One region of the Streptomyces sp. NPDC005393 genome, then DNA from elsewhere that is predicted to be linked to it. Evidence: riboswitches for the same ligand, from Rfam matches in the RefSeq annotation. Region 1 holds a riboswitch; each other region holds the start of a gene.
What was found. A riboswitch is a leader RNA that binds a small molecule or an ion and turns the genes downstream of it on or off. The one in region 1 is predicted to bind S-adenosylmethionine.
Positions count from the first base shown of each region.

Region 2: it holds a riboswitch for S-adenosylmethionine, as region 1 does, so the genes downstream of both, ABZS71_RS08615 (aminotransferase class V-fold PLP-dependent enzyme) here and ABZS71_RS14660 (DUF3293 domain-containing protein) in region 1, are expected to answer to the same signal.
Region 3: it holds a riboswitch for S-adenosylmethionine, as region 1 does, so the genes downstream of both, thrC (threonine synthase) here and ABZS71_RS14660 (DUF3293 domain-containing protein) in region 1, are expected to answer to the same signal.

Region 1 is NZ_JBEXFG010000014.1:17,651-27,907, forward strand. It holds gene ABZS71_RS14645 (ATP-dependent Clp protease ATP-binding subunit) at 1-1,168, opposite strand, end outside; gene ABZS71_RS14650 (PP2C family protein-serine/threonine phosphatase) at 1,230-2,339, opposite strand; gene ABZS71_RS14655 (hypothetical protein) at 2,863-3,246, shown strand; gene ABZS71_RS14660 (DUF3293 domain-containing protein) at 3,540-4,022, opposite strand; SAM riboswitch class IV at 4,068-4,182, opposite strand; SAM riboswitch class IV at 4,268-4,376, shown strand; gene ABZS71_RS14665 (hypothetical protein) at 4,426-5,439, shown strand; gene ABZS71_RS14670 (DUF1877 family protein) at 6,099-6,728, opposite strand; gene ABZS71_RS14675 (hypothetical protein) at 7,089-7,418, shown strand; gene ABZS71_RS14680 (NAD(P)-binding domain-containing protein) at 7,899-8,510, shown strand; gene ABZS71_RS14685 (hypothetical protein) at 8,561-9,517, shown strand; gene ABZS71_RS14690 (hypothetical protein) at 9,528-10,040, opposite strand.
Region 2 is NZ_JBEXFG010000006.1:60,366-70,622, reverse strand. It holds gene trpD (anthranilate phosphoribosyltransferase) at 1-872, shown strand, start outside; gene ABZS71_RS08620 (cytosine permease) at 956-2,338, opposite strand; TPP riboswitch at 2,330-2,423, opposite strand; SAM riboswitch class IV at 2,500-2,617, shown strand; gene ABZS71_RS08615 (aminotransferase class V-fold PLP-dependent enzyme) at 2,775-4,145, shown strand; gene ABZS71_RS08610 (Lrp/AsnC ligand binding domain-containing protein) at 4,225-4,506, opposite strand; gene ABZS71_RS08605 (rhomboid family intramembrane serine protease) at 4,503-5,213, opposite strand; gene ABZS71_RS08600 (hypothetical protein) at 5,343-5,588, shown strand; gene ABZS71_RS08595 (NYN domain-containing protein) at 5,606-6,967, shown strand; gene ABZS71_RS08590 (NlpC/P60 family protein) at 7,233-8,258, shown strand; gene ABZS71_RS08585 (C40 family peptidase) at 8,465-9,613, shown strand; gene ABZS71_RS08580 (hypothetical protein) at 9,645-10,257, shown strand, end outside.
Region 3 is NZ_JBEXFG010000025.1:12,501-21,909, forward strand. It holds gene otsB (trehalose-phosphatase) at 1-737, shown strand, start outside; gene cpt (chloramphenicol phosphotransferase CPT) at 960-1,490, shown strand; partial or broken gene ABZS71_RS21105 (IS630 family transposase) at 1,537-2,654, opposite strand; gene ABZS71_RS21110 (trehalose-6-phosphate synthase) at 2,775-4,235, opposite strand; gene ABZS71_RS21115 (glucosyl-3-phosphoglycerate synthase) at 4,406-5,353, opposite strand; SAM riboswitch class I at 5,505-5,645, shown strand; gene thrC (threonine synthase) at 5,663-6,985, shown strand; gene ABZS71_RS21125 (MoaD/ThiS family protein) at 6,982-7,260, shown strand; gene ABZS71_RS21130 (cold-shock protein) at 7,669-7,875, shown strand; gene groL (chaperonin GroEL) at 8,238-9,409, shown strand, end outside.

The sequences.
Region 1 (10,257 bases):
CGCGCAGTCCGCGAAGGATCTCGACGGCGGCCGCGGGGGTCGGCTCGGGGACCATGATGGGCTGGAAGCGGCGGGCGAGGGCGGCGTCCTTCTCGATGTACTGGCGGTACTCCTTGAGAGTGGTCGCGCCGATGACATGCAGTTCGCCGCGGGATAGGGCGGGCTTGAGCAGATTGCTGGCGTCCATCGAGCCGCCTTCGGAGCCGCCGCCGGCACCGACGACGGTGTGCAGCTCGTCGATGAAGACGATCAGCTCGTCGGAGTTGGTGCGGATCTCGTCGATGATCGAGGTGAGCCGCTGCTCGAAGTCGCCGCGGAAGCGGGTGCCGGCCACGACGCTCGCGAAGTCGAGTTGGACGACGCGGCGGCCGAGGAGGATGTCCGGTACGTCGGCGTCGGCGATCCGCTGGGCCAGCCCTTCGACGACGGCGGTCTTGCCGACACCGGCCTCGCCGATGAGAACGGGGTTGTTCTTGCCGCGCCGGGCGAGCACCTCGATGCTCTGCTCGATCTCCTCGTCGCGGCCGATCACCGGGTCGATCCGGCCCTCGCGGGCCATTTCGGTCAGATCGCGGCCGAAGCGGTCGAGGGTGGGGGTGGCGCTGCGGTCCACGACGGGCCGTTGGTCCACCGTCGGGGCGGCCGGGGGCCCTGCCTGCGGTGCGGCCCGGGGTTCGAAGCGGGCGGCGTTCAGGATCTGCCCGGCCGTGGAGTCCCGGTTGGCGGCGAGCGCGATCAGCACATGCTCGGGGCCGATGTACGAGGAGCCGCGGGAGCGGGCTATCTCATGCGCGTCGAGCAGCGCCCGCTTGACGGCGGGAGTGACGGCGACCGAACTGCGCGGCGGGCCCTCCCCGGCCTCCCGGTCGATCTCCTGGGCGATCCGGTCGGGGTCGGCTCCGGCGCGGGAGACCATGGTCCGGGTCGGCTCGGCCGAGAGCGCGGCCCGCAGCAGATGCTCGGTGTCGAGGTCGGTGCTGCCGTGCTCGGCGGCGTACGAGGCGGCGGCCGAGACGAGGTGGCGCGCGGGCTCGCTCATCAGCCGGCCGAAATCGACATGCCGTGAGTCGGGACGCTCTCCGGCCGGCCCGGTTCCGAGAAAGCGGGCGAGGAAGTCGCCGAGGGGGTCTGGCCCGTAGTCCTCAGGGCCTTGGTTCCCACTGCCCATATAACCATTTTAGCGGTGCTCGGCGCATTGAACCCGTCGAGCGGATCCGCGCTCCCCACGCTCAGCTCCCCGGGCGGCGGCGTTCGAGGACGACCAGCGCGGCATCGTCGGCCTGGTGGCCGCCGATATGGCTGAGCAGATCGCGCCGCAGATGGTCGACGAGGGGTTGTGGGCCCTCGCCGTCCCAGCTGGGGAGCCGTGCGGTGAGCGGGTAGAAGGTGCCCTTCGCGTCGCGCGCCTCGATCACCCCGTCGGTGTAGAGCAGCAGCAGATCGCCGTCCTCGAAGGGGAAGTCGTCGATGTGGTAGCGGTCGGCCGCGAGGTCGCCGAGGCCGAGCGGGAGCGCGGGCGCCCGGCCCTCCAGCGCCTTGACCGTGGAGTGGCGCAGCAGAATCGGCGGCGGGTGTCCGCAGTTGACCACCCGCACCGCATACCGGTCGTCGGGGATCTCCAGCACGGCGGCGGTGACGAACGACTCCCCCGCCCCGGGCGCCTGGTCGGCGGGTTCGGTCCGCTCCGCGGACAGGGCGGTGTCCAGATGCGCCACGAGGTCGGTCAGCGGGACGGGCCAGTGGGCAATGGCGCGGAAGGCGCCGAGCACCAGCGAGGCGTCCGCGACAGCGGTCAGCCCGCTGCCCCGGACATCGCCGATGATCAGCCGGGTGGCGTGCGAGGTGCGCGCCGCCGCGTACAGATCGCCGCCGATCTCGGCGCCCGGTGCGGCCGCGAGATAGACCGAGGCGATCCGCAGCGGGCCGACCCGGGCGGGCAGCGGGCGCAGCAGCACCTTCTGCGCCACGTCGGCCACCACGCGGACCCGGCTCAGCTCACGGGCGTGGCGGTCGAGTACGGAGCGGAACAGCACGATCAGCACGGAGACCAGAACCAGGGTGAGGAGCTCGGCCAGGCGGCTGGGCGCGGCCAGGGCGCCCTCCCACACATTGATCCCGATCTGGGCGCCCACCGCCACGAGTCCGACGTAGCCGGTGAGCAGGGGCCCGGCGAACGACGCGGTCATCGCGGGGGCGGCGATCAGCAGTGGGCTGAGCCGGACGCTCGCCGGGGCCAGCACATCGCCGACCATGATCAGCAGAATGAGCGCCAGGGGAATCGCGACCAGGCCATGGCTGTGCCGCCCTGGCCGGCCCGGTTCCGGGGGACCCTGCCGCATGTGCACATCTCTTGCTTACGCCCGGGTCCGGTCCGAGCGCCAGTCCCTTCCCTCTCATCCGCTGGTTGCGGGCCGGCGGCCCGCCGCCCCTGGGCCGTCCGTCTCGTCCCGGGCATGGGCTGAGCCCACACGGGACCGGGCCGCGCCTGCCCACGATCTCCTCACAGGGATCTGTGGGAAATTCCGTCGTCGCAGCTCAGGCCTGATGCCGTGCGACGCCCCCAAACGCTGCAGCACAGGATCCCAAACGTCTCTGCAGTGTTTTTGCAGTTCACGACATGCGTCGCACTCGCCAGAACGATGCCGTGATGCACCGGAACCTGTGCACCCTGCGAAGGCGGGACCCCCTCGATCGGCATCACATACTGGCGCTGTGGGGTGAGGGTCTCACCCATAGGACGGCACACCGCTCGCTACTTAAATAGCCGCACGTGCAGCCTTGCAGTGTGCCCACCTCTCATATCCCACAGCAGCTCATCGACCGCCGCGTCTATCTACTCCTCCTGGACGACAGGACCGCCTCATGCTGTGCGGCGGTTGCTGCAGTGCCTGGACCGTCCCGCAAGCGTTGCTCACGCCCGGCGTCGATTTTCCAGACGGAGCCGCTCACTATCTCGCCGAGCGGTTTCGCATCACCGAGCCTCGCTTCGGATCGGTCTACGGAGTCCGCGAAACGCAGGGCTTCATGATCTCCGATTCCAGGAGTCGGGTCGTGTTCACTGACGACGAGGTCCCTATTGCTGTATTGATCAGCGAAAATGAGTTAACAGAATGTGAAGAAGCTCGGGCGGTTGTGCAACGCCAGCTGCAAAGCGACGCACATCGGGTCCCCGACGACGAGGCGCTACCGAAGGATCCGCCCGGCGAAGAGCCTCATCGCGATGAGGAGCACTGGGGAGATACCTGATTCTCGGTGGGCGGCGCGCGCCGGGCCCGCTCGGCACCAGCGGATGAGTTGGCGGAGAAGCCCAGCTGGATCGCCGCCGGCGGTCTTCTCGGCGTGCCTGAAGTCGATCCATTCGTCACTGATGCGGATCTGCCAGGCGAGGGTCTTCCAGGGGCTCGGTGGCGTCGGCGCAGGCGGCATCGGTCCAGTCCTCGAAGAGGGGTCGTCGGCAGTGTGGTGGCACCGCGATTACGCAGGTACACGAAGAGAAGGTCGCAATGCCACCCGAACCGTCAGTGTCGAGGCTGATGGGGTCAGTTCTCCGGGGAGTGCCTGGTTGCCTGCCAGCCGCGCATTGGTGCCTCCTCGGTTCCAAAGCAGCAAAGCAGTCTCCATGCCGTTGCCGACCAGGCGAACACCGCGTCCTGCCCGAACTGCCGGCCGAGTGCGTGTGCTTCGTGGTCACTCAGACCGACGACCGCTGCGCTGTCCTCGGTGTGCTGGCCTTCCGCGTCACCCCCGACAGCGGGCCACCACCGAAGTCCACGTCGGCGCAGCAGGCCGAGCAGCTCTTGGTGGGCGCGGTCGTTGTCCAGTCGGGATGCGAGGCAGCCGCCAGGGTTGTGGGCCGTGACGACGTGGACGGTCTCCTCGTGACGGACAGGAAACGAGCCGACCGTCACCCCGCGCGGAGCCGGAGCCACTCGGACCGTTCCTTCGGGCAGTTCGATATCCACTACGGCCTGCTGGTAGAGCGTCCACTGCAGCGTTCGGGCGATCGGTGTGTCAGCGGGCATGGGGGCCTCCGTCCGAGAGGGACCCCCTTACCCGCCGGGCAGGGAGATCCGCGCTTACCCCCACGGGCTGTGGGGGCCTGGTCTTCCCTGGAGGGCACCTTGCGCGGTGGGCGAGGTTGCCAGCCGACGCTCGTCCAGGGGCGCGATCGGCTTCGTGACCGGGACGGATGCTGGCACAGGAACCGGCTGGAAGTCCAGCAGGGGAAGGCATTGCCACATCTCGTCCGCAGCGCTAGCCTGCCTGCGGTCATGAGCTCCAGTGAGAAGCCCCGGCTTGCTGGACAGCATCCCGCCCGCAGCGGGTGCTCCGGGTGACGACCAGCCCTGCGCGAAACGCGCAGGGAAAAGCGGATCACCGGGGTCGGCGCGCCACCGGGGTCCTCGACCCCGGAAGGACTGTGCCGTGCACGTGACGCCTGCCCACCCCGTCCAGGATCCTCCCCCCTTCGTTGAACTCGATCTTGCCGCGGTCCATGCCCTGTTCTCCACCGCCGCTGTCAACAGCAGCGGGCAGCTCGCCCGGCGAGAGCTGCTCACGCGCTGGCTGGAGGAGGGCTGGCACATCGCCTTCTACCGAGCCGCCGACGGCCGCCTGTTCGTCCGCAAGAGCAACCCGACGCAGTCGCCGGACACTTGGGCCTTCATGGACCACGCCCTCAAGGTTCCTCTGGAATCCGCCTACCTCGATCCGAGGTGGACGGCACGCGCGGAGCCGGCCAAGGAATTCCGAGGCGAGGAAGACGACCCGTTGGGGGACGGCTTCGACTGGGTGCCCGAACCGGATCGCGTGCCCGGCGTCGTGCCCGCGCACAGCGCCGTCCTGCACCGGAGCACCCAAGACTGGGAGCTCACCCTGGAAGGCAGCGGCGCGGAGGGTGACACCCCGGTGCTCACCATCCCGATCCGGCAACCAGCGGCTGCGGCACATTCAGACTCATCGGATCCCGCACACACCGCTGCGCTGCTCGACGCCGGCACCGCCGCACTACACGAGTCCGGATACTCCCTGATCGACGGCTGGGAGCGCGAGACAGACCACTGGTACGACTACATCCAAGCCTCCCACGTCCCTGAACGCTGGGGCCACCAGGACACAGTCCTGGACGAGGGCGCGTACGCCACCCTGGTGCCCGACGAGGTCAAAGGATGGCATCTCCTGGTCAACGACGTCCGGAGCGACCGGTGGTGGGGGGCCGACGCGTCGGAGGTCTGGGTGGACGAGTTCCTTCAGCTGGACGACCCGCTGGAGGACGTCACGGAATGGGACCCCGCCTGGCTCCTCACCCTCCTCGACAGTGCGCTGCACGCCGCCGGCTACCGGATCGATTTCGAACGACCCTCGCAGCGTCACACCTATGTTGCCGTGACCAAGCTGACGCAGGATGACGCTGCTCAGCAGCCCCTACCCAGCGATTAGCAGCGGCACTGCCACCACGAACCGCGCCGGCATCCGAGGCTGTCTTCCGTCGTGCGCCGAAGATGTGGTCCCGGATCGCGAATCCAACGACGATCAGGACGAACAGAAAGGCGCGCAGCACGACGAAGCCGCCAAGGGGGTCACAGGACCACTCGTTCGGCGGCTGTTGGCGCGCTTGTAGAACTCCATCCGCTCGGCGCGCAGGTCGCTCTACAACTACGACTGCCGCGCCAGCGCCTCGGGTCGTGTGGTTTGCCAGCACGCGTTCTGCAGGTGGGAGTCCGTCATTCTCCCCCACTTACGTACAACTGTGCTTCGCGCCGTAGCGGAGAGGTTTTGTCCCAGACGTGCCAGCGCCCCCCGCAGGCCGGATCTTCGCCGTAGGCTGCATCTTCCGGAAATCCCGGTACGGGCGGCCTGACGGGTTTCGGAGCCTCTTTGAGGTTGCGCCCACACTTGGGGCAGTTCTCCGGGTTTCTCATCGGGTACATGCCCATGCAGTCCTCCTCGCGTTGCCGAAATCCCACGTACCGCCGAGGCCTGATCTTCGTGCACGAGTCCTTCCCCGAGGCCATGGCGGCCGGGGCGAAGCCTACGGCGACCTGGAGCGAGACAAAGCCCGAGGACGGTCCTGTCGAGGAGGTGGGAAACCGGCGGCATCAACCGCTTGAGGTGGCCCCGCTCTTCCGGTCTCGGGTGACCCCAGCAGGGGGCCACGCGGGAGTGAGTTCCGGCCTGAGCCGGGGCCGGCTCGAGCCGGCCCCGGTCTGCTGATCGACCGTGAAGATCGCCGCCTGGCTGTTCTGCGCTGCCGTGCGGTAGAAGTTCTTCAACCCGGGCAGGAACGCCTGGGTGTAGGCGATGTCCTCCGTGTCGCCGGTGCCCTGGTAGGCGTCGAAGGTGAGCGTGGCGAAGCGATCGCGCAGCCACTGCCCGCCAAGTGGTTCCAGGGCTGCCGCAACATCGCGGACCTGCTCCACGGTGACGCAGCAGACGCTGTAGTCGGCCCCTTCGTGCAGTGGTACCCCGCCGAGGGGGACATGCGCCAAGGGGAAGTCACCGTTGTCGAATACCAGGTCGCCGTCCGTGAAACAGCGGTGCAGCGCGTCCCAGGACTTGTTGAGTTCGCAGAGACGTTCCAGGCCCCAGCGCTCCTCGATCTCTTCGACGACTTGCATCAACTCGTCATCGTTCTGGCAGGCCAGTAGACGTTCAGCATCATTGCCGTCCGGAGCGAAGCGCACCGCGCGAGCCGTCATCATGCCTCCCATCGCTGCGAAGACGCGCACGGGTGATCCAGCCACGCGCTCGACGGGCAGGCGCCTTGGGCCGCCTCCATCGACTGGCCTGTAGGCCGACTCAGCAGCTCGAGTCCTGGCAGTGGATCGAGGCGTCCGCATACCTGCTCAGCCTTACGGAAGTTGCATATCAGAGCGGCCAACCCAACGGCTGATAACGGGGGTTATCAGAATTTCAGTCCCGCCCCTTCTCGTTCTTCCGTCACCTTGGGTCCCGCAGCCACCTCGCCGCCGACCGGAACCGAAAGGACGGGCCCGGCAGCGGCTGCCGCCTACTGCGCCAGGTCGGCTCCGCCGGCTGGGACGAACTGGGGGCAGCAAAGACAACCGCCAGACCTGGGGAGGGACCGCTTGGACGACACCGGTGAGCAGGAGTTGACCGTCTACTACCGCCACTTGGCGGCGATACTCGGCCGCAGTGACGATGACAACTTCGATGCGCTGATGGAGCAAGCCGAGCACGTCACTGGAAGAAGTTACGAGACCACGCTCCAGGATCATCAGCAAACCTTCCGTCTCCTCTGGCAACACCTAGAGCGCAGCGGTTACCTGCGACGCATCCACCGCGAGGCCCCCGCTCGCCTCACCGCCGGCGACGTGTCCCCCGCCGAGGCAGCCCGCTTGGAACTGTTCCTGACCGTCTACGCAGGAGTTCGCGCCACCCCCGCCCGCGACACCTGAGCCACCGGGATGCGCGTCGGCACCGCACCGGATCTTCTCAGCAGCCATGGGCCCCGGCGGCCGCCGCCGCAGCACCCGGAGCCGTCACCGAACACCGCAGCAAAGCCGGCAGCACACCCCGACAGGAGGCGCGAGGTGCTGCAGACACGGACAGCTGCCGCCCTCCACGTCCCGAAGAGCGATGTGTGAGCTGCCCATCGCATCCCGCACCGCGCCCCTCTCAGCACTGAGGCCGCCTCAATGATGCTCACAACTTCATCACAAACCCTCCATGAGACGCACACATGCGTCTCCGGAACCACTAACTTGACCATCGCTCACCCCAGCCGCCCGCCGCTTCCCGCGTACGTGCCTGCGGGTGACATCCGCTTGCAATCGGGGGGATCCGATATGACGTACGTCGAAGACTCGTTGGGCCCGCGGTCGGCGCACCGCCTTGTGCATGCCGTCGGGGAAAGGCCCGTTCTGCACCGTTCGGCCGTGCAGCGTCCCAGTGCCGGAGAAGAGGCCCGCCTGCCCGATCCGGAGGAGCACGCGAAGGCCCCTGTCGCCGTCGTCGGACTCGGCTACGTGGGACTGCCCACCGCGCTCGCCCTGCTCGCTGCGGGCAACGAAGTCATCGGGCTCGACGTGAGCGACGCGCGTCTGGAGGCCATACGCAGCGGCGACGTGGACCTGCTTCCCAGCGATCACCAGCGTCTCAGCCGCCATCTGGACCACGCCCGTTTCACCCTCACCTCGGATCCCGACCAGCTCGGCCGAGCCCGCACGGTCATGATCTGCGTGCCCACGCCCGTGGACCGGCACCTCGTACCGGACCTGACCGCCATGGCAGCGGCCTGCGCGACCGCTGTCGCCCACGCCGTGCCCGGCCAGCTGCTCATGCTCACCTCGACCACGTACGTGGGCACGACGCGGGACCTGCTGATGAAGCCGCTCACCGGGCGGGGCCTGGAGGTGGGCAGCGAGGTGTTCGTGGCCTTCTCGCCCGAGCGCACGCGAGCCTGCCCGACCTCCGCGCCGCCACCACCCTCCCGGCCAAGGGCCCGGACGGTGACGGGAGGCTGGAGCGGTCGCGGCGCGATGGTCTGACGACGCTCATCAGGCGCCGCCCACGGCTCGTCGGGGCCGGAGCCGCGGTGGTGGCGCTGGCGATCGCCCTCCCCTTCACCCCGTTCGTGCACGGGGGGCAGGCGGACGAGAACCACTCCTCCGGGACACCGTCGTCGAAGGACGTGTCCGCGAAAGACGTGTCGTCCGTGTTCGGCAACACCCACACCGCCGATCCCTGCGCCCTGACCGACGCCACCGCGCTGCGCCGGTTCGGCGACACCGAACTCGACCGGGACTACGGGAACTTCGACCGCTGCGACGTCCTCGTGACGTCGGGCGATGACAGCGTCGTGGACGTGGAGGTGAACTTCGACGGCGGTCCGCCACCGGAGTTGGCGGCACCGACGAGGAGGGTGGGGCGGGTCGGGGTCGTGGAGGAGCGCGCCGAGAGCGACGCATGCGACCGGACCCTGGTGCTCTCGGGGGAGCGCGACGCCTTTGTCACTGTGACCGCGAAACAGACCGAGCGGCGGAAGGCGCCCCTGTGCGCGATCGCCGACGCCGCCACAGGCAGCGCGGTGAAGACGCTCAACCGCGGGATGATCGCCCGGCGCTCACCGGAGCTCCCCGCGGCCTCCCTGGCGCACCAGGACGCCTGTTCACTGCTCGCGCCCAGCGCGCTGGAGGTCGTCCCCGGTGTCGACGTCGACGACCCGGACATCGGCTTCGGCGGCTGGGACTGCGAATGGGGCAGCAGCACCAGGAAGCTCGCCGTGGACCTGAGCTTCGACCGCGGACAGCCGCCGACGGCGGAGGACGGCACCCCCACCCGGCTCGGCGGGTACCGCGCCTTCGTCCAGCCGGAGGGGGACGGGGAGCGGACGTGTCTGGCCCGGGTGGTCTATCGCTCCTACCCGGACCAGAACGGCCAGAAGGCGGTCGAGATGCTGCATCTCGTCGTCGCCGGGGAATCCTCCGCCGATCAGCTGTGCACGATGGCGCAACGGCTCGCCCGCTCGGCCGCCGATGCGCTGCGCACCGTCTGAGGGCGTCCCGCTATTCCCTGAGCGAAAGGGCGAGAACAACTGTGCCGTCCTTGATCTGCTTCACCCGGATGACGATGGCATTCAGGACGCTGACGCCGCCCGGCCCCGTCCTGGAGTTCAGATGCGACCCGCTTGGCGTACTGGCGGCAAAGGTCACCGAGTCGGAGGTGATGCGGCTGACCGAGATCGAACTGATCCCGATCGCGTTGTCGATGTCGATCGTGGTGGGCTTGGTCAGGGCGATCTCGCAGGTGCCGTCGTAGCACTCCTTGATGTCCGAGGCGGGTGCGGCGGACGCGGCGGATGCGGCGGACGCGGAGGTGGGGGGAGCGCTCGTCGTCGTGGCGGCCGTGCTCGGCCCGCCCCGCGCGCGGCTGTCGCCGTCAGCCCTGGATTCCTTCGCGTCGTCCGCGCCACAGCCCGTCAACCCGGCCAGGCCCAGCGCGCATACGGCCAGCACGGCGGCGGCCCGGCGCACACCCCGGCGCGCGCCCGCGCTCTTCGATCGGATCCTCGTCTCCATCGTGTTCTCCCTGCCACACTGTGTAGTGATCAATTCAGTAGGAGAGCGACCATGAACAGCCCTCGGACTCTGGCGCGCGGTGTCGCGCCCTCCCGGTCCGGCACGCTCCACGCGCGCTCGGTCACGGGCGGGATCAAGGTAACGCCTCGGCCCGGCGCGACCCTGCGATTCGGGCGCGGCGGCGAGCCGGATGTCGAACTGCGGGTCGGCGAGGACG
Region 2 (10,257 bases), on a different contig from region 1:
ACGAGGTGTCCGGTCTCGTGCGGACCATGTACGACCACGCGAAGGTGATCGAGGTCCCCGGGCCGACCGTCGACATCGTCGGTACGGGCGGCGATTGCGCCAAGACCGTCAACATCTCGACCATGTCCGCGCTGGTCGTCGCCGGCACCGGCGCGCGGGTCGTCAAGCACGGCAACCGCGCCTCGTCCTCCGCCAGCGGCGCCTCCGATGTGCTGGAGAAGCTCGGCGTCAATCTGGAGATCAGCCCGCGGCGGGTCGCCGAGATCGCCGAGGAGGCGGGGATCACCTTCTGCTTCGCGGTGAAGTTCCACCCGTCGCTGCGGCATGTCGCGCCGGCGCGGCGCGAGCTGGGCATCGCCACCACGTTCAACTTCCTCGGCCCGCTGACCAACCCGGCGCGGGTGCGGGCTCAGGCGACGGGCGTCGCCGACGCCCGGATGGCGCCGATCGTGGCCGGTGTGCTGGCGGAGCGCGGCTCGTCGGCGCTGGTGTTCCGCGGCGATGACGGTCTGGACGAGCTGACGGTGACGGCGACCTCGCAGGTGTGGGTGGTCCGGGACGGCGTCGTACGCCAGGAGACGTTCGACCCGCGGGATGTCGGGATGGACCTGGCCCCGGTGGAGGCGCTGCGCGGTGCGGACGCGTCGTACAACGCCGATGTGGCGCGGCGGCTGCTGGCGGGGGAGACGGGTCCGGTACGGGACGCGGTGCTTCTGAACTCGGCGGCGGCGCTGACGGCGCTGGAGCCGGGGGCCGGCGACAAGCCGCTCGCGGAGCGGATCGCGGCGGGCGTGGCGCGGGCGGCCGAGTCGATCGACTCGGGGGCGGCGCGGAGCGCGCTGGAGCGGTGGGTGCTGGCGAGCAACGCGTAGGTCTGCGGCCGGAAAACCAGCCCGTCCGGCGATTGAGGACACGCCCGGAGGGCGGGTCGGGGATCGGGGCCGAGCCCCGGCACTCAGCCCTTCCGGGCACTCAGCCCCTCCGGCAGGGCGACCAGTCGCAGTCTGAGGGGCGCGTAGACGACCAGCGCCGCGAGGAACGCCGTGTAGTAGGCGAGGTCGGCCCCGTGCAGGGCCTTGGCCACCGGGCCCGTGTACAGGCTGGTGTCCATGAAGGGCACCGCCGCCAGGAAGGCGGCGGCGAAGGCCAGGAGCGCCGGCCACCAGGGCTGTGCGGTCTCGGTGGCCGGGTCGAGAGGCGCGCCGCCCCGGCGGCGGGCGAGCCAGTCGACGGCCACGACCGCGACGAAGCCGGGAATCCAGTAGCCGACGAACAGCAGCACGTTCTGGAAGCGGGCGGTGGTGTCGGCGGCGTGCATCCACAGCACCAGCGGGAAGCCGAGTACGGCGGCGAGGCCCGCCGCGAGCGGGCGGGGGACGCGTACGCCGACGGTCTGCAGGGCCAGTGAGCCGCTGTAGTCGTTCATGGCGTTGCTGCACAGAGCGGCGAGCGCCACGGCCAGCAGGCCGAACGCGCCGACCGTGCCGCCGCCCAGCACCTCATCGACGCCCCGGGCCGTCTGGTCGGTGAAGGCGGCGGCTCCCCACAGCCCGAGTGCCTGGACGGCCACGAAGGAGACGGTGACGCCCAGGAGGGTGCACCAGAACATGCGGGGACGGGAGGTGGCGCGGGGCAGATAGCGGCTGAAGTCGCTGGCGTAGGGCGCCCACGACAGCGCCAGGCTCAGCGCGATCGTGCTGGTCAGGACGAACGCGCCGGCGCGGTCGGCGCCGTGGGCGGTCGCGGCGGGGTGGCCGCCGTGCGGCAGCTTGACGGCCAGGGCGAGGAAGGCCGCGGCGAGGACGAAGGTCATCACCTTCTGTGTGCGGTGGATGGCCTCGTAGCCCAGTACGCCGAGCGCCCCTTGGACGGCCATCATCACCAGCACCCCCAGCCAGAACGGCCAGCCGCACAGCCGGGCCAGCGCGTCGCCGCCGAACAGGCCGATGAGCGCGTCCCAGGCGACCGAGGACAGCCACTGCAGTACGCCGGGCACCGCGACAGCCCGGCCGAAGGCCAGCCGGGCCAGCGGCAGCTGGCCGGTCCCGGTGAGGCTGCCCCAGGTGCCCAGGTACGCGGTGGGCACCGCGCCGAGGAGGGTGCCGAGGACGACGGCGGCCAGCGCGGTGGTGAAGTCCAGGCCGAGGGTGACGCCGACGGTGCCGGTGAACACGCCGGTCATGGTGAGGTTCGGGGCGAACCACACGGTGAACAGCCGTCCCGGTCCGCCGTAGCGGTGGGCCTCGGGCACCGGCGCGATACCGCGCGCCTCCATTCGCAGATCACCGGGTGCGGCGGGCATCCGCCCGTCGAAGACGCGGGCATGCGGCGCTGACATGGATGACATCCCTCCGCCAGTACGAACTGGTTCAGGTTCGACGGGTGTGATCTCAGCCCCGCGCGGGGCACCCCGTGTCCGGTACAGCGGCCCACCCTAGCTGTCCGGGATGCGGACCGGGGACTGTGGGCGGCGATCCCCTCATGGCATACTCCTGCCCAGGTCACGAGTGACAGCGACTACGGCCCCGGCCCGCTGTCCGGCAACCCTCCGTCCGTGGCGGGGTGCCCCGGGTGATGACCAGGCCGCAGGCAGCGAGGTCTGCGGCAAGCGCGGACCCCTCGCACTAGGGGTCCTGGTGGTCGAGGGAGTTCTTCCGTGATGCAGCGAATGCGCTAGGGCCGGACGGCCCGTTCCACCTCATTTTTCCGCGCCCCGGCGGCGAGCCTCCGCCCGCGCGCGTCCGCATTCACGACCCCTCCCGGGAGGATTCGCCATGTCCGTGTACCCGTCTGTCGCCACCTGTGAGCCGCTTACCGTGCTGGGCAGCGATGTCCGCGTACCCCTGGTCACCGGCGGCGAGGTGACGTACGCCGCGCTCGACTACGCCGCCAGCGCGCCCGCCCTGCGGCGGGTGTGGGACGACGTCGCCGCGTACGCCCCGTACTACGGAAGCGTGCACCGCGGGGCGGGCTATCTCTCGCAGCTGTCGACCGATCTGTTCGAGAACAGCCGTAAGGACGTCGCCGCCTTCCTCGGCTGCCGCGAGGACGACCAGGTCGTCTTCACCCGCTCGACCACGGACTCCCTCAACCTCCTGGCCGCCGTGGTGCCGCAGGGCACGGAGGTCTTCGTGTTCGAGACCGAGCACCATGCCTCGCTGCTGCCGTGGGAGCGGCGGGATGGTGTGCGGGTGTGCTATCTGAGCGCGCCGCGCTCGCCGCGGCAGGCGGTGGAGACGCTGGAGCAGGCGCTGGCGGGCCGGGACGGCGGCCCGGCGCTGGTGTGTGTGACGGGTGCGTCGAATGTGACCGGTGAGCTGTGGCCGGTGCGGGAACTGGCCGCGGTGGCGCATGCGCACGGCGCCCGTATCGTGCTGGACGCCGCCCAGCTCGCCCCGCACCACCCCGTGGACATCGCGGAGGCGGACGTGGACTGGGTGGCGTTCTCCGGGCACAAGCTGTACGCGCCCTTCGGGGCGGGCGTCCTGGCCGGGCGGGCCGACTGGCTGCGGGAGGCGCGGCCGTATCTGGCGGGCGGCGGCGCGAGCCGCAAGGTCGCGGTGCGCGTCGAGGACGGGGCCGGCGGGGTGGACGTCGAGTGGCACACCACGGCCGCCCGGCACGAGGCCGGTTCGCCGAATGTGATCGGGGTGTACGCGATCGCCTCGGCGTGCAAGGCGCTGTCCGAGGCCGGTTTCGAGGGCCTGGTGGCACGCGAGCGGCACTTGATCGCGAAGGTGCGGGAGGGGCTGGCCGAGGTGCCCGAGGTGCGGGTGCTGTCGCTGTTCGGCGACGACGCCCCGCGGGTGGGTGTGCTCTCGTTCGTGGTGGAGGGCTGGAACAGCTCGCACTTCGCGGCGGCGCTCTCCGCGGAGTACGGCATCGGCGTGCGCGACGGCCTCTTCTGCGCGCATCCGCTGGTACGGACCCTGCTGGACAGCGAGCCCGAGGAGCCGGGCGAGTGCGGTGCGCCCGAGGCGGCGCCCGGGGAGCGTTCGCTGAACGCGATCCGGGTCAGCTTCGGGGCGGGCACCCCGGATGAGCATGTGGAGCGCTTCGTACGCGCCGTGCGGGAGCTCGTCCGGGACGGCGCCCGGTGGACCTACCGCACCGAGGACGGCCGCTGCGTCCCGGCCCGGGGCTGAGCTGAGCCGGGCCCAGGGGGGCGCGGCCCCCTGGGCCCGGCTGTCGAGGGCCTTGCCGAGGGGCCTGGCTGTCGAGGGCCTAGCTGTCGAGCCCGATCGCGAAGGCCGCCTCGAGGTCGTGCTGCGAGTACGTGCGGAAGGCGATGTGCGTCTCCGTGGAGGCGACCCCCGGCACCTTGCTGATCCGGCCCGGGATGATGTCCGCGAGATCGTCGTGCTTCGACACCCGCACCATCGCGATCAGATCGTGCGCCCCGGTGACCGAATAGACCTCGCTCACACCCTCGATCGCGGCGATCTTCTCGGCGATCTCCGGAATCCGGTCCACGCTGGTCTTGATGAGCACGATCGAAGTGATCACGGCTGGCTTTCTCCCTCGCTGGACCTGGCTGCGCCGCCCACTCTAGCCGTCCGCCCGAACCGGGCCCATGCGTAGAGAAAACCGAGCGTGAAGCCCACGAGATGGGCGAGATAGGCGACGCCGGGGCCGTCGTCGGCCTCGCGGGCGGCGAGCCATTGGAGGGCGACCCAGAAGATCAGGACGACCCAGGCGGGGAAGCGCAGCGGCAGAAAGAAGAGAAACGGGAAGAGGCTGGTCACCCGGGCCTGAGGAAAGAGCCACAGAAAGGCGCCGAGGACGCCCGAAATGGCTCCGGAGGCGCCGACCAGGGTCTGGGAGGAGTCGGCGTGCGCGGCGGCGTAGCCGAGAAGCGCGAGATAGCCGGTGGCGAGGTAGAAGAGGGCGAACTGGACTCGCCCCATCCGCTCCTCCGTCATAGCGCCGAAGACGTAGAGAAACAGCATGTTGCCGAGGAGATGCAGCCAGTTGCCGTGGACGAAGAGCGCGGTGAGCGGGGTCAGCGGCTCGCCGGGGGTGCCGCTCCACAGGGCGCTCGGGACCACCCCCCAGCGCTCGAAGTACGCGGACTGCGCCTCCACCAGCTCGCTTCCCGTGCCATAGCCGGGGTTGAGCCCGGAGGCCGGTCCCAGGACGAAGACCAGGCAGCACAGGGCCATGAGGGTGTAAGTCATCAGGGGGCGGCCGGGCCCCGCCGACGTCTCGATCATGGTCAGATCATCGCGTACCAGGTGCAACCTGCACAGAGTGCCTCGCCGCGAGACGGGCACGGCGCAGGCCAGGGCTCAGGCCGTAGGGTGACAGGACGCCGATCAGCCCAGAAGCGAGGACGCGAGACGATGGCCGTTCCCCTGCCGACCGCCGACACCCGCTGGCGCTGCACGCTGTGCGGCAATCTCACCCGGTTCGATGTGACCCGCTCGACCAAGGCCGTGGAGTATGTCCACCTCGACCTGGCGGGGGAGTCGAGAGTCGAGGAGCGTGAGGTGGTCAGTGAGACCATTGAGTCAGTGCGCTGTCGCTGGTGCAACGCGGTCGACCAGATTGAGCTGGTGGACCGCCCGAGTGCGAGCCCGAGCGCCTGAGAACGGAGCGATGACAGGTGGTGGAGCGGACGGGCGGCCCCGGAGCGGCCGGTGACGCCGAGGGCGTCACCGAGGCGCTCGACGGCCCCCTGCCGGAAGGGGTGCGGCGGCGTGTCGTGGCGCTCGTCGCGGATGCGTTCGGTGGTCTGACGGTCACCGAACTGCCACCTCAGCTGCGGCAGTACGCCCGTTTCACCCCGACCCGCCGGGCGAAGTTCGCGGGGAACGCGATGGCCGCCGCGGTGGAGAGCGACCCCGTCTTCCGGCAGCGGATCGCGGGGCGGCTGCGGGAGACGCAGCCGGAGCTGGCCGAGGCGATCGAGGGCGGTTCGCCGCCCGCCGCCGCCGATCCGGTGGATGTCGCGGCGGTGGCGTATGTGCTGCGCCCGGTGGGCTGGGTCAAGCTGGTCGAGGCCGCCGGTGAGGAGGCCCAGCGGGCGTCGGCCGAGCGGGCCGGCGAGGAGGCGGCGCGTGAGCTGCAGCGGCTGCGCGACGAGCTCGCGGAGGCCAAGGCGGCGGCGCGCGGTGACGCGGAGCGGGCGCGCGCCGAGCTGGATGCGGCGCGCAAGGAGAGCGACGCGCTCCAGCGCAAGTTGCGGAGCGCGCTGAGCGATGTGAAGCGGGGCGCGGCGGCGCTGCGCAAGGCCGAGGCCGAGCTGGACTCCGTACGGTCCGAGGCGGCCGCCCGGCAGGCGACCGCCGACGGCGAGGCGCGTCGGCTGCGGGCCAGGCTCGCGGAGGCGGAGTCGGCGCTGGAGGCGAGCCGGCGGGCGGTGCGCGAGGGGCGCAGCGTGGAGGACATGCGGCTGCGGCTGCTGCTGGACACGGTGCTGGACGCGGCCCAGGGGCTACGGCGCGAACTGGCGCTGCCGCCCGCGTCGATGCGTCCGGCGGACGCGGTGGAAGCGGTCGAGCCGGGGAAGATGACGCCGAAGGACATAGCGACCAGGGCGCTGTCGGAGACGGACCCGGCGCTGCTGGACCAATTGCTCGCGCTGCCGCAGGCGCATCTGGTGGTGGACGGCTATAACGTCACGAAGACCGGTTATCCGACAATGCCGTTGGAAAAGCAGCGGCTGCGGCTGCTGGGCGGTCTCGCGGTGCTCGCGGCCCAGACGGGCGCGGAGATGACCTGTGTCTTCGACGGGGCGGATCTGGCCGCTCCGGTGCTGCTGGCACCCCCGCGCGGGGTGCGGGTGCTGTTCAGCAAGTCGGGGGTGACCGCGGACGAGCTGATCCGGCAGCTGGTGCGGGCCGAGCCGCCGGGCCGGCCGGTGGTCGTGGTGTCGACCGATCGCGAGGTGGCCGACGGGGTGGCGCGCGCCGGGGCGCGCCCCGTGGCATCGGCCCTGTTGCTGAAGCGACTTGCGCGCACCTAAGTGAAGTCTGATTATCAGCACAGCGTCAATTGACCGTCACTGCCCGTGTGATGTTTGTAAAAGATGCCCTCGAAGGGCGACTTTTTTGCCGTTGGGATTTGAACGGATCACGGCGGGGTCACTAAGGTCGGCTCGAACCTTCGCGCGGTTGATCATCCATCGGGGATGGCAGCGGGGGTACCGCCGAGTCCGTGCCCTGACGCGGAGCCGGGGATTCAACCCCCCAAACCCGGTAGGCGGCTGGAGGAAGAAGGAGCTCGCCCCCGTGGCGTCCCACCGTCGACCCAAGCAGCCGAGCCGTACTCGGGTAACCGTTTTCACCGTCACCGCGGCTGCCGCCGTCGCCCTCACTTCCCAGGCCGCCCAGGCCGCTCCGAAGCAGGACAAGAAGGACGTCAAGGAGCAGGTCGACAAGCTCTACGACGAGGCGGAGCAGGCGACCGAGAAGTACGACGGCGCCAAGGAGAAGCAGCAGAAGCTGGAGAAGCAGGTCGGCGACCTCCAGGACAAGGTGGCGCGCGGTCAGGAGGACCTGAACAAGCTGCGCGACGGCCTGGGCTCGATGGCCACCGCCCAGTACCGCACCGGCGGCATCGACCCCTCCGTGCAGCTGCTGCTCTCCTCCGACCCGGACACCTACCTCGAGAAGGCGTCCACCCTCAGCCAGCTGAGCGGCAAGCAGGCCCAGTCGCTGCAGAAGATCGCCGACAAGCAGCGCACGCTCAAGCAGCAGCGCGAAGAGGCGTCCACCCAGCTGCAGGACCTGGCGGACACCCGTAAGGCGCTGGGCAAGAAGAAGGACGAGATCCAGGGCAAGCTCGCCAAGGCCCGGCAGCTCCTGAACACCCTCACCGCCAAGGAGCGCGCCGCGCTCGCGGCCAAGGAGCAGGAGCGCGCCAACCGCTCCAGCCAGCGCGCGAACCTCGGCAATGACGTGCCCGACTCGCAGCGGGCCGCCGCCGCGCTCGCCGCCGCCAAGACGAAGATCGGCTCCCCGTACGTCTGGGGCGCGACCGGCCCGTCCTCCTTCGACTGCTCCGGCCTCACCGGCTGGGCGTACCAGCAGGCCGGCGTCCAGCTCCCGCGTATCTCGCAGGACCAGGCGAACGCCGGCACCCACATAGGCCGGGGCGAGCTCAAGCCCGGCGATCTGGTGCTCTTCTACGGCGATATGCACCACATAGGCCTGTACGCGGGCAACGGGCAGGTGCTGCACGCCCCCAAGCCCGGTGCCAACGTGCGCTACGAGTCGATGGACAACATGCCGTTCCAGTTCGGCGTGCGGATCTGATCCCAGGCTTCGTCGAAAGGGTGCGGGCCCCGTCCTTTCGGGCGAATCCCCGCACCCCCGCGCTGACCCCCACCCCGTCGTGACCTGCGTCTCCGGCGGGGTGTCAGTTTGTCAGCCCGCCCATTCCCTTGGCTCGGGGCACAGCCGCACGGCTACTGTCTGCCGCGCAGGTCTCCCCGACACTGCGGAAGGGAGTGCGGCTTCCCATGACGTCCGCTCGCCGCGCCTCGAAGCCCGGATTCCGCCGGGCCACCGTCTGGACCACCGCCTCGGCGGCCGCCGTGGTCTCCGCCGCCGCGCTGTCCGCCGGGCCGGCCGGCGCCGAGCCGCATGATCCCGCCGGCGGCCACCCGGCCGCCCGGCCCGTCAGCAGCCGGATCGACACGCTCTACGCACAGGCCGAGCGGGCGACCGAGCGGTACAACGCCGCGCGGACACGCGCCCACGGGCTGCGCTGCCAGGCGGACCGGATCCAGGACCGCGTCGCCCGCGGCCAGGAGCGGGTCAACCGGATGCGGATGGCGCTCGGCGCCCTCGCGGGCGGGCAGTACCGCACCGGCGGGTTCGACCCCGGTATCGCCCTGATCCTCTCCGAGGACCCCGCCCACTACCTCGACAAGGCCGCCATGCTGGAGCGGATCACCAGCCGGCAGGCCGACCGGTTACGGGTCCTCAAGAGCGCCCAGCGCACCCTGCGCCAGGAGCGGGCGGAGGCCGCGGCCAAGCTGGTCAAGCTGGAGCACAGCCGCAAGGCCGTGGCCCGCCACAAGTGGGCCGTACAGCGCAAGCTGGCGACCGCGCGGCGGCTGGTCGGCGCGCTGCCGCCGGGTGAGTGGGAGACCTACGCGCGCGCCTCGCGCGACGGGCGCGGTCCGTACGGTGTGCCGGGCGCCCTCGCCGGCGCGCTCCACGGTGCCCCCCACGGCGGTGTCCGCGGCGCACTCCCCGGCAGTCTCCCCGGCGCCGTCCCTGGCGCCCTCCCCGGCGCTCCGGGCCTTCCGCCATCGTCCGGGTGGGCGGCCGCCGCGTTCGGCGCGGCGCGGGCGGCGGTCGGACTGCCGTACGCATGGGGGCAGGCCGGGCCCGCCGCCTTCGACTGCTCCGGGCTCACCCAGTGGGCGTACGCCCGCGCCGGAGTGGCCATTCCGCGCACCTCCCAGGCCCAGGCGCAAGCCGGGCAGCCGGTGCCGCTGTCCCAGGCCCGCCCCGGAGATCTGGTCGTCTACCGCTCCGACGCCAGCCATGTCGCGATGTACGCGGGCAACGGGCAGGTGATCCACGCGCCGCACCCCGGGGCGCGGGTCCGCTACGACCCCGTCGGCATGATGCCGATCTCTTCCATCACACGCGTCTGAAGCCGGCGCACGGGCTCGTACGATCTAAGGCGTGTCGGGACGGTGGAGGTCGGGCGGATGGCGGGCGCTGCTGCGCCTGCCGCTGGTGTGTGCGCTCGCCCTCGTCGCGGTGACCGGATGCGGCCCCGTCGCCGCGCCCGACGACCCCGAGGGCCGGGACGGCCGGGCCGTGCAGCGCCTGCTCGACCGGCGGGCCGCGGCGATCCGCGACCGTGACGCCGGCGCCTTCCTCGCCACCGTCGACCGCGGCTCCGCCCGCTACCGGACCGAGCAGCGCCGGGTGTTCACCCAGATGTCCGCCGTACCCCTGCGCTCGTGGACCTACCGGCTCGTCCGCACCGGCGGCTTCCAGCCCGCCCTGGGCACCGGCCACCGCATCGCCGCGCAGGTCGAACTCCGCTACCGGCTCGCCGGATACGACACCGCGCCGGTCGTCTCCTCCCAGTACCTCACCCTCGCCCAGCGCGGCGGGCGGTGGTACGTCGCCTCCGACGACGGCGTGGTCGACGGCAAGCGCGCCACCGAGCAGCTCTGGGAGCAGGGCACGGTCGACGTCGTACGCGGCCACCACAGCCTCGTCCTCGGCGTCGGCCAGGACCGGCGGCTGCTGCACGCGGTCGCCGACACCGCGGACCACGCGGTGC
Region 3 (9,409 bases), on a different contig from region 1:
GCACGCTCGCCGAGATCGTCCCCGACCCCGACCAGGCCCGCGCCCACCCCGGCGCCGTCCCGGCCCTCTCCGCCCTCGCCCCGCTGCTGCACTCCGTCGCGGTGATCACCGGCCGCCCGGCCGAGGTCGCGGTGCGGTACGGCGGCTTCGCCGGGGTCGAGGGACTGGACCGGCTCGTCGTCCTCGGCATCTACGGCGCCGAGCGCTGGGAGGCGGCGAGCGGCGCCTTCCAGGCCCCCGAACCGCACCCCGGTATCGCCGCCGTGAAGGCCGAACTCCCGGCCGTCCTGGAGGCGAACGGCGCCTGGCGCGGCACCTGGATCGAGGACAAGGGCCGCGCCGTAGCCGTCCACACCCGCCGCGCCGACGACCCCCAGGCCGCCTTCGAACAGCTGCGCGCCCCGCTCTACGCCCTGGCCGAGCGCCACGGCCTGATCGTCGAACCGGGCCGTCTGGTGCTGGAGCTGCGCCCGCCGGGCATGGACAAGGGCGTCGCGCTCACGGAGTACGTACGGCAGTTGGGCGCGGAAGCCGTGCTCTACGCGGGCGACGACCTCGGCGATCTGGCCGCGTTCGCGGCGGTGGAGAAGCTGCGGGAGGAGGGCGTCCCGGGCGTGCTGGTGTGCAGCGGTAGTACGGAGGTGACGGAGCTCGCGCAGCGAGCGGATCTGGTGGTCGACGGCCCGGCGGGCGTGGTGAGCCTGCTGGAGGCGTTGGCGGAGGCAGCGGCTGGCTGATCTGCCGGCCCGGCGGGCGTGGTGGCCCTGCTGGAGGCGTTGGCGGAGGAGCTGGCGGAGGCAGCAAAGCGCTAGCGCGGGCCACGCCATCGGCGCTAGCGCGGGCCACGCCGCCGGCGCTAGTGCTCTGACCGGGAAGGTTCACCGGGTTGTGGCAGGCGGTGCAGGGTTCGTGGAAATCCGTTTCGAGCGTTGCCCTGGTGCTTCTACTGTGGCGCGGTGATGACTCAGGTGATCGTTCTCAACGGTGGTTCCAGCTCCGGGAAGTCCGGGATCGTTCGGTGTCTGCAGGCAGTCCTGCCGGATCCGTGGCTGGCCCTCGGGACAGACACGCTGGTTGAGGCGATGCCAGCGTCCTTGCAGGCGTCGGATGGCGGGATCGAGTTCGCTCCGGACGGAGAGGTGATCGTCGGGCCGGAGTTCCGAACGCTGGAAGCGGCATGGATCGAGGGCGTCGCCGCGATGGCCCGTGCGGGCGCCCGGGTCATCGTCGATGAGGTCTTCCTCGGCGGAGCGGACTCACAGCAGCGATGGCAGAAAGCTTTGGGCGAACTGCGAGTGCTGTGGGTCGGCGTCAGGTGTGACGGTGCGGTTGCCGCAGGCCGTGAGGTCGCACGAGGCGATCGGATCACCGGGATGGCCGCGTCCCAGGCGGATGTGGTCCACCAGGGCGTGGCCTATGACCTGGAGGTGGACACCGCGCATGCCGAGTCGATGGAGTGCGCACGGACCATCGCCGTACATGTCAAGTGATCGACGGCCCGGCTGTCTGCCGCTGTGACCGCAGCGCCGGGAGGAGTCAGGCTGCGGTGGTGAGGGGGCGTCCTCCCCAGCGGGTGCCCTTCTCGCTGCGGATGCGGGCACGCTCGCGGCGCTGGGCGGCGAGGACGTCGGGGTGGCGGGCGTTGGCGTTGCGCCAGCGCAGGTAGGCCTGCAGCTCACGGGTCTGGACGGTGTGGTTCGGATGGTTCGAGTTGGCGAGAGTGAACTGCCGTAACGGTCCGAAGTGCGCCTCGATCGGGTTGGCCCAGGAGGCGGTCGGGGTGAAGCACAACTCGACCTTGTGCTTCTTCGCCCAGGCGCGGATCTTCGCTCCCTTGTGCGCGGAGAGGTTGTCCATGATCACGTAGATCGGGGCGCCGTCCGGACGGGCCTTCCGGATCGACTTCAGCGCGGCCAGGGACTGGGCGGCGCCCTTGTGGCGGTGGTTGACGCCCCAGAGGGTGTCGCGCCGATCGAATAGCAGCCGTGGAAGTAGGTGACGCCGTGGGTGCGGTGGTAGGTCGCCGGGACGCGGTCGGACTTGCCCTGCCTGGCCCAGCAGGATCCGCCGGTGGGGCGGATACCGAGCGGCCCGAACTCGTCGAACGCGAAGACCCGGTCCGGGAAGTGCTCCAGGACGTGCTCGATGCGGTCGAGTTTGGCGTCGCGGTCGGGGTCGGTGGATTCCTTCCAGGTCTTGGTGCGCTGGAAGGTGATGCCGCATCGGGCGAGCAGGCAGCGCAGGGCCTCGCGGCCGATGCGGATCACCCGGCCGTGGACTGTGCGCAGGTAAGCGCAGAGTTTGCGGAGGGACCAGCGGGTGAAGGGCTCGCCGAGTTTGCGCGGGCGGGTGGTGGCCGTCGCGATGACGAAGTCCTTGTCGTCATCGCTGAGTTGGCGGGGACGGCCTCCCGCCCACTGAGGGTCCAGGCAGGCCAGGCCGATCTCGTTGAACCGGTGGATGACATCCCGGACGGTGTCCTCGTCGGCCTGCACCAGCTGGGCGATCACCGGCACCCGGTTCCCGCCGGCCGAGGCCAGCAGCATCATCGCCCGCCGATATCGCACCGAGCTGGTGCTGCCCCGGCGCACGATCTGCTGCAGCCTCTGCCCCTCCTGGTCGGTCAGCCTGCGCACGCGAACGGGCTCTGCCACTGCGCCTCCACCTTGCTGGATCGAGTGTCTCCACATCCAACCGCCTCAGCAGCCTCGGCCGCGAACAGCAACCCGGTGAACCTTCCCGGTCAGAGCACTAGCGCCACGCCGCCGGCGCGCTTACGCCTCCAGCGCCCGCAACTGCGCCAGGAACCACGCCTGCGGCGGCAGCGCGGTCGCCGCGGCCGCCAGCCGCTTCGTACGCTCCGCCCGCTCCCCGTCGCCCATCCGCAGCGCCTCGTGCAGCGCCTCGGCCGTCGCCTCGACGTCGTACGGGTTGACCACCAGCGCGTCCTCGCCCAGCTCCGCGTACGCGCCGGCCTCTCGCGACAGCACCAGCGCGCACCCCTGCTCGGAGACGACCGGCACCTCCTTCGCCACGAGGTTCATGCCGTCCCGGATCGGGTTGACCAGCGCCACGTCGGCCAGCCGGTAGGCCGCGAGGGAGCGCGCGAAGTCGTCCTTCACATGCAGGGCGACCGGCTGCCAGCCCTCCGTGCCGTACTCCGCGTTGATCTCGTCCGCGATCAACCGCACCCGCTCGGTGTAGTCGCGGTAGACCGTGAGGTCCTGGCGGGAGGGGTAGGCGAAGGCCACATGGACCACGCGCTCGCGCCACTCGGGGTGGGTCTCCAGCAGCCGCCGGTACGCCAGCAGCCCCCGGACGATGTTCTTGGACAGCTCGGTGCGGTCCACCCGGACGATCGACTTCCGACCGGGCCCGATCTGCGCCCGCAGGTTCGTCAGCCGCTCGTCGACATCCGCCTGCCGCGACCGCTGCCGCAGGAACTCCGCGTCCGCGCCCAGGCCATGCACCCCGAGCAGGGTCTCGCGCCCCTCGAACCGCACCGCCGTCGCCGCGCCGCCGCCCTCGCGTACGACCTCCGCGCCCAGCACCGCCGCGCAGCAGTCGGCGAAGGCCGTGGCCCAGCGCTCGGTGAGAAACGCGGCGCGGTCGCCGCCCAGGATGCCGCGCAGCACCTGCGCCGCCACCGTGTCCGGCAGCAGCCGGTAGTAGTCCGGCGGCGCCCAGGGGGTGTGCGAGAAGTGGCCGATCCGCAGATCGGGCCGGCGCTCGCGGAGTATCCCCGGCACCAGCGCCAGGTGGTAGTCCTGCACCAGCACGACGGCGCCTTCGGCCGCCTCCTCGGCGAGCGCGTCGGCGAAGGCCGCGTTGTACGTCTCGTATGCCGCCCACTGGGCGCCGAACTCCGCGTCGAAGACCGGCTCGACGGGGGTCTGGTAGAGCAGATGATGGACGAACCACAGCACCGAGTTGGCGATGCCGTTGTACGCGGCGGCGAAGACCTCGGGTGCGATGTCCAGCATCCGCACCTGCTGCCCGCCCGTGTCCGCGGTGCTCAGGTGGCCGCGCTCGGCGCGCCGGGCGGCCTCGCGGTCGCCGTCCCCGAGCGCGGCGCATACCCACACCGCGCCCGCGTCGGGGCCGATCGCGCTGAGACCGGAGACCAGCCCGCCGCCGCCGCGCTTGGCGGTGAGCGAGCCGTCTTCGCCCAGCGCGTACGAAACCGGGCCGCGGTTGGACGCGACGAGGATCTGTGCGGTGCGCGGCGCTCCCATGTCGCGAGCCTAGCCATGTGGCGCGCCGCGCAAACATACGTGCGGTTTGTTGCCTCCGTAGGAGCGACGCCCCGCCCGCCGCCCGCCGCCCGCCGTGCTCTGTGCTCTGTGCTCTGTGCGCTGGGCATCCGGCATGTGCGGTTTGTTGCCCCGTAAGCGCTACCGCCCCGCTACGCCGCCCGCCGCGCCTCGTACTCCGGGATCTCGATCATCGGCGGCCGCTCCTCCGTGTCCACGGCCGTCGTCCGCGGCTCGAAGCCGTGCTCGCCCCGGTCGAACTGGGTCAGCCGCGGCCGCACCAAGTGGCCGCGCGCCAGCCGCAGCTGTGCGGTGCGGTAGATCGCCGCCGCCATCCGGCCGAGCGCCTGTCCGTCCTGGTGGCGGTGTTTGCGTACCCCGATGTCCACCTGGGCGAGGGCGTCGAGCCCGACCGTGTGCAGCGCGTCGACCAGCAGCCCCAGCTCGACCCCGTAGCCGACCGGGAAGGGCAGCCGCTCCAGCAGGGAGCGGCGCGCCGCGTACTCGCCGCCCAGCGGCTGGACGAAACCGGCCAGCTGTGGCCAGTGCAGATTCAGCAGCGGCCGCGCGACCAGCTCGGTGACGCGTCCGCCCTGGCCCACGGCTTCGCCGAGCGGCCGGTCGTACATGCCCTTGACCAGCTGCACCCCGGGGTCGGTCAGCAGCGGGCCGACGATCCCCGAGACAAAGCGCGGATTGAATTCCCGCAGGTCGGCGTCGATGAAACAGACGATCTCGCCGCTCGTGGCCAGCAGCGACCGCCACAGCACCTCGCCCTTGCCGGGCAGCGCGGGCAGCCGGGGCAGCAGCGAGTCGCGGTGTACGACGGTCGCGCCCGCCGCCGCGGCGACCTCGGCCGTACGGTCCGTCGAACCGGAGTCCAGCACCACCAGCTCATCGACGAGCGGCGCCGCCTCGCTCATCAGCTCGCGGCGGATCGCCCCGGCGATCTCGCCGACCGTCGCCTCCTCGTTCAGGGCGGGCAGCACGACGCTCACGGTCGTCGCCGTGTCGCGCTTCGCGGCCAGCAGGCGGTCCAGCGGACGGTCGTCGGCGGACCAGGAGCGGTGCTCCAGCCAGCGCTCCACCTCATCCAGCACCTGTATCTCTCCCTGCTGTGATCCATCTCGCGGTTCGGACGGCTACCTCAACCATCAGGGCCTTCGGTTACAGTCTTGAACAACGCACGTCACCGTCGTATGTCGGGGGTCATAGTGCGCATAAATGCCCGGGCTCGGCCCGCGGCCATACCGCTCATCCAGAGGGGCAGAGGGAACGGCCCGTTGAAGCCCCGGCAACCCTCCAGCTGGTCCTGCTTTCGCAGCGGGGCTCCCAGCTCGGGAAGGTGCCAATTCCGGCTCGTGGCGAAATGCGTCCCGAGGAAGATGAGGAGAAAGGGCCTCGCCTCCATGGCTGTGCAATCTGTAGAAAGCTCAACCACTTCTTCCGCCGCCTCCGGCACTTCCGGCACTTCCGGCTTCTCCACCCCTTTCGGCCCCGCCGTCGCCCTGTCCTGCCGTGAGTGCGGTGAGCGTTTCGACCTCGGCCCGATCTTCGCGTGCGAGGCGTGTTTCGGGCCGCTCGAGGTCGCGTACGACCTGCCGAGCGGCGACCCGGAGGGGCTGCGCCGGCAGATCGAGACCGGTCCGGACAACATCTGGCGCTACGCCCCCCTCCTGCCGGTTCCGGCGGACGTCGCGGCCACGCCCAGTCTGAACCCCGGCTTCACCCAGCTGGTCAAGGCCGACAACCTCGCCCGTGAGCTCGGTGTCACGGGCGAGCTGCACATCAAGGACGACTCCGGCAACCCCACTCACTCCTTCAAGGACCGGGTCGTCGCCATCGCCGTCCAGGCCGCCCGCGCCTTCGGCTTCACCACCCTCTCCTGCTCCTCCACCGGCAACCTCGCCGGCGCGGTCGGCGCCGCGGCCGCCCGTGCGGGATTCCGCTCCTGCGTCTTCATCCCACACGACCTGGAGGCGGGCAAGGTCGTGATGGCGGCCGTCTACGGCGGCGAACTGGTCGGCATCGAGGGCACGTACGACGACGTCAACCGCTTCTGCAGCGAGCTGATCGGCGACCCCGCGGGCGAGGGCTGGGGCTTCGTCAACGTCAACCTGCGTCCGTACTACGGCGAGGGGTCCAAGACCCTGGCGTACGAGATCTGCGAGCAGCTCGGCTGGCGGCTGCCGGACCAGATCGTCATCCCGATCGCCTCGGGCTCCCAGCTCACCAAGATCGACAAGGGGCTGAAGGAGCTCATCGCGCTCGGTCTGGTCGAGGACAAGCCGTACAAGATCTTCGGCGCCCAGGCCGAGGGCTGCTCCCCGGTCTCCGCCGCCTTCAAGGCGGGCCATGACGTCGTACGGCCGCAGAAGCCGCAGACCATCGCCAAGTCGCTCGCCATCGGCAACCCGGCGGACGGCCCGTACGTCCTCGACATCGCGCGCCGCACCGGCGGCGCCGTGGAGGACGTCAACGACGAGCAGATCGTCGACGCGATCAAGCTGCTGGCCCGCACCGAGGGGATCTTCGCGGAGACCGCGGGCGGGGTGACGGTCGGCGTGACGAAGAAGCTGATCGAGGACGGGCTCCTCGACCCGACCCTCACCACCGTCGTCCTCAACACCGGTGACGGCCTCAAGACTCTCGACGCGGTGGCCCCCACCACCGGGCCCTCCGCCATCATCCGCCCCACCCTTGACTCGTTCCGAGAGGCTGGCCTCGTATGAGCGTCAACGTCCGAATCCCGACCATCCTGCGCACCTACACCGGCGGTCAGGCCGAGGTCAGCGCCGAGGGCGCGACCCTCGCCGAGGTCCTGGAAGACCTGGAGAAGAACCACCAGGGGATCTCGGCCCGCGTCCTGGATGACACCGGCAAGCTGCGCCGCTTCGTCAACGTCTACGTCAACGACGACGACGTCCGGTTCGCCGACGGCCTGGGCACGGCCACGCCGGACGGCGCCGGGGTCTCGATCATCCCGGCGGTCGCGGGCGGCTGCTGACCTCCGATCACCCCCTCACCTTTGGAATCGCCCCGTCCGGGGAGAAACGGACGGGGCGATTCCGTGTGTGGAATCGCGATACAGTTGCCCCGCTTCTCCCATGGCCCCGCCGTCGGACCCGCATATGAGAACTCGTCAACTTGTGCGCAAAGTGTGAGCGCGATTTGTCGGGTTAGTGCTCTATGCCCGGCCCGGCTTGCCCGAACTTCACGGGAATTCTTCACTTTTTACCGATCGGCCATGCCCAGAATTCTCGTCCGATTGACCTGTTGCAGAGGGCGTTGGGACGGATACATTCAGCGGCGGTCGACGCGTTCCGGCGCACACCCTCCATGACCGGAGGGTGAGGTCTGACCCGGGTCCGCGGAGTGCGGTCCTGCGCAAGGGCCAGTAATAGGGGAGTTAGGAATGGCTCAGGGCACCGTCAAGTGGTTCAACGCGGAGAAGGGGTACGGCTTCATCGCGGTCGACGGTGGTGCGGACGTGTTCGTCCACTACAGCGCGATCCAGATGGACGGTTACCGCACCCTCGAGGAAGGCCAGCGGGTCGAGTTCGAGATCTCGCAGGGCCAGAAGGGCCCGCAGGCGGACATGGTCCGCGTGGCCGTAGGCTGACGCGCCGACGCGAGGCAGCTGACTGAAGTGTCGAAGGGCCTGTGCCCCCTTGGGGGTACGGGCCCTTCGGCGTACGCGCCCTGCCCTGCGCTCCCTTGCCTTCTGTACCCCCTTGACCGGGCGCTTGCGCCCACCCGTCGCCCGACCGCCACCCCTCAACGACGCCTTCGGGCGCTTGCACTCATAGGGGTCGAGTGCTAATCATTGGCGTTAGCACTCTGACGTTGAGAGTGACAGAAGGACCGGGTCGGTGAGGCCCGCCCGGCAGTACGGGGCAAGGAACCGTACGGCCGGCAGGCCGTCCGTCGCGGGCGCCAGCGCGGTCCGGAGCAATCCACCCCGTCTTGGGAGGACCACTTCACATGGCCAAGATCATCGCGTTCGACGAGGAGGCGCGGCGCGGCCTCGAGCGCGGGATGAACCAGCTCGCCGACGCCGTCAAGGTCACCCTCGGCCCCAAGGGCCGTAACGTCGTCCTCGAGAAGAAGTGGGGCGCCCCCACGATCACCAACGATGGTGTGTCCATCGCCAAGGAGATCGAGCTCGAGGACCCGTACGAGAAGATCGGCGCCGAGCTGGTCAAGGAGGTCGCGAAGAAGACGGACGACGTCGCCGGTGACGGCACGACGACCGCGACCGTCCTCGCCCAGGCGCTGGTCAAGGAAGGCCTCCGCAACGTAGCCGCGGGCGCCAACCCGATGGCTCTCAAGCGCGGCATCGAGAAGGCCGTCGAGGCCGTCTCCGCCCAGCTGCTCGAGCAGGCCAAGGACGTGGAGACCAAGGAGCAGATCGCCTCCACCGCCTCCATCTCCGCCGCCGACACCCAGATCGGCGAGCTCATCGCCGAGGCGATGGACAAGGTCGGCAAGGAAGGTGTCATCACCGTCGAGGAGTCGCAGACCTTCGGGCTCGAACTCGAGCTCACCGAGGGCATGCGCTTCGACAAGGGCTACATCTCCCCGTACTTCGCGACGGACATGGAGCGTATGGAGGCGTCGCTCGACGACCCGTACATCCTGATCGTCAACTCGAAGATCTCCAGCGTGAAGGACCTCCTTCCGCTGCTGGAGAAGGTCATGCAGTCGGGCAAGCCGCTGCTGATCATCGCCGAGGACGTCGAGGGCGAGGCCCTGGCGACCCTGGTCGTCAACAAGATCCGTGGCACCTTCAAGTCCGTCGCCGTCAAGGCCCCGGGCTTCGGTGACCGCCGTAAGGCCATGCTCGGCGACATCGCCATCCTCACCGGTGGCACCGTCATCTCCGAGGAGGTCGGTCTCAAGCTGGAGAATGCGACGATCGACCTGCTCGGCCGCGCCCGCAAGGTCACCGTCACCAAGGACGAGACCACCATCGTGGACGGCGCCGGCGACCCCGAGCAGGTGCAGGGCCGGGTCAACCAGATCCGCGCCGAGATCGAGTCCTCGGACTCGGACTACGACCGCGAGAAGCTCCAGGAGCGCCTCGCGAAGCTGGCCGGCGGCGTCGCCGTCATCAAGGCCGGTGCCGCGACCGAGGTCGAGCTCAAGGAGCGCAA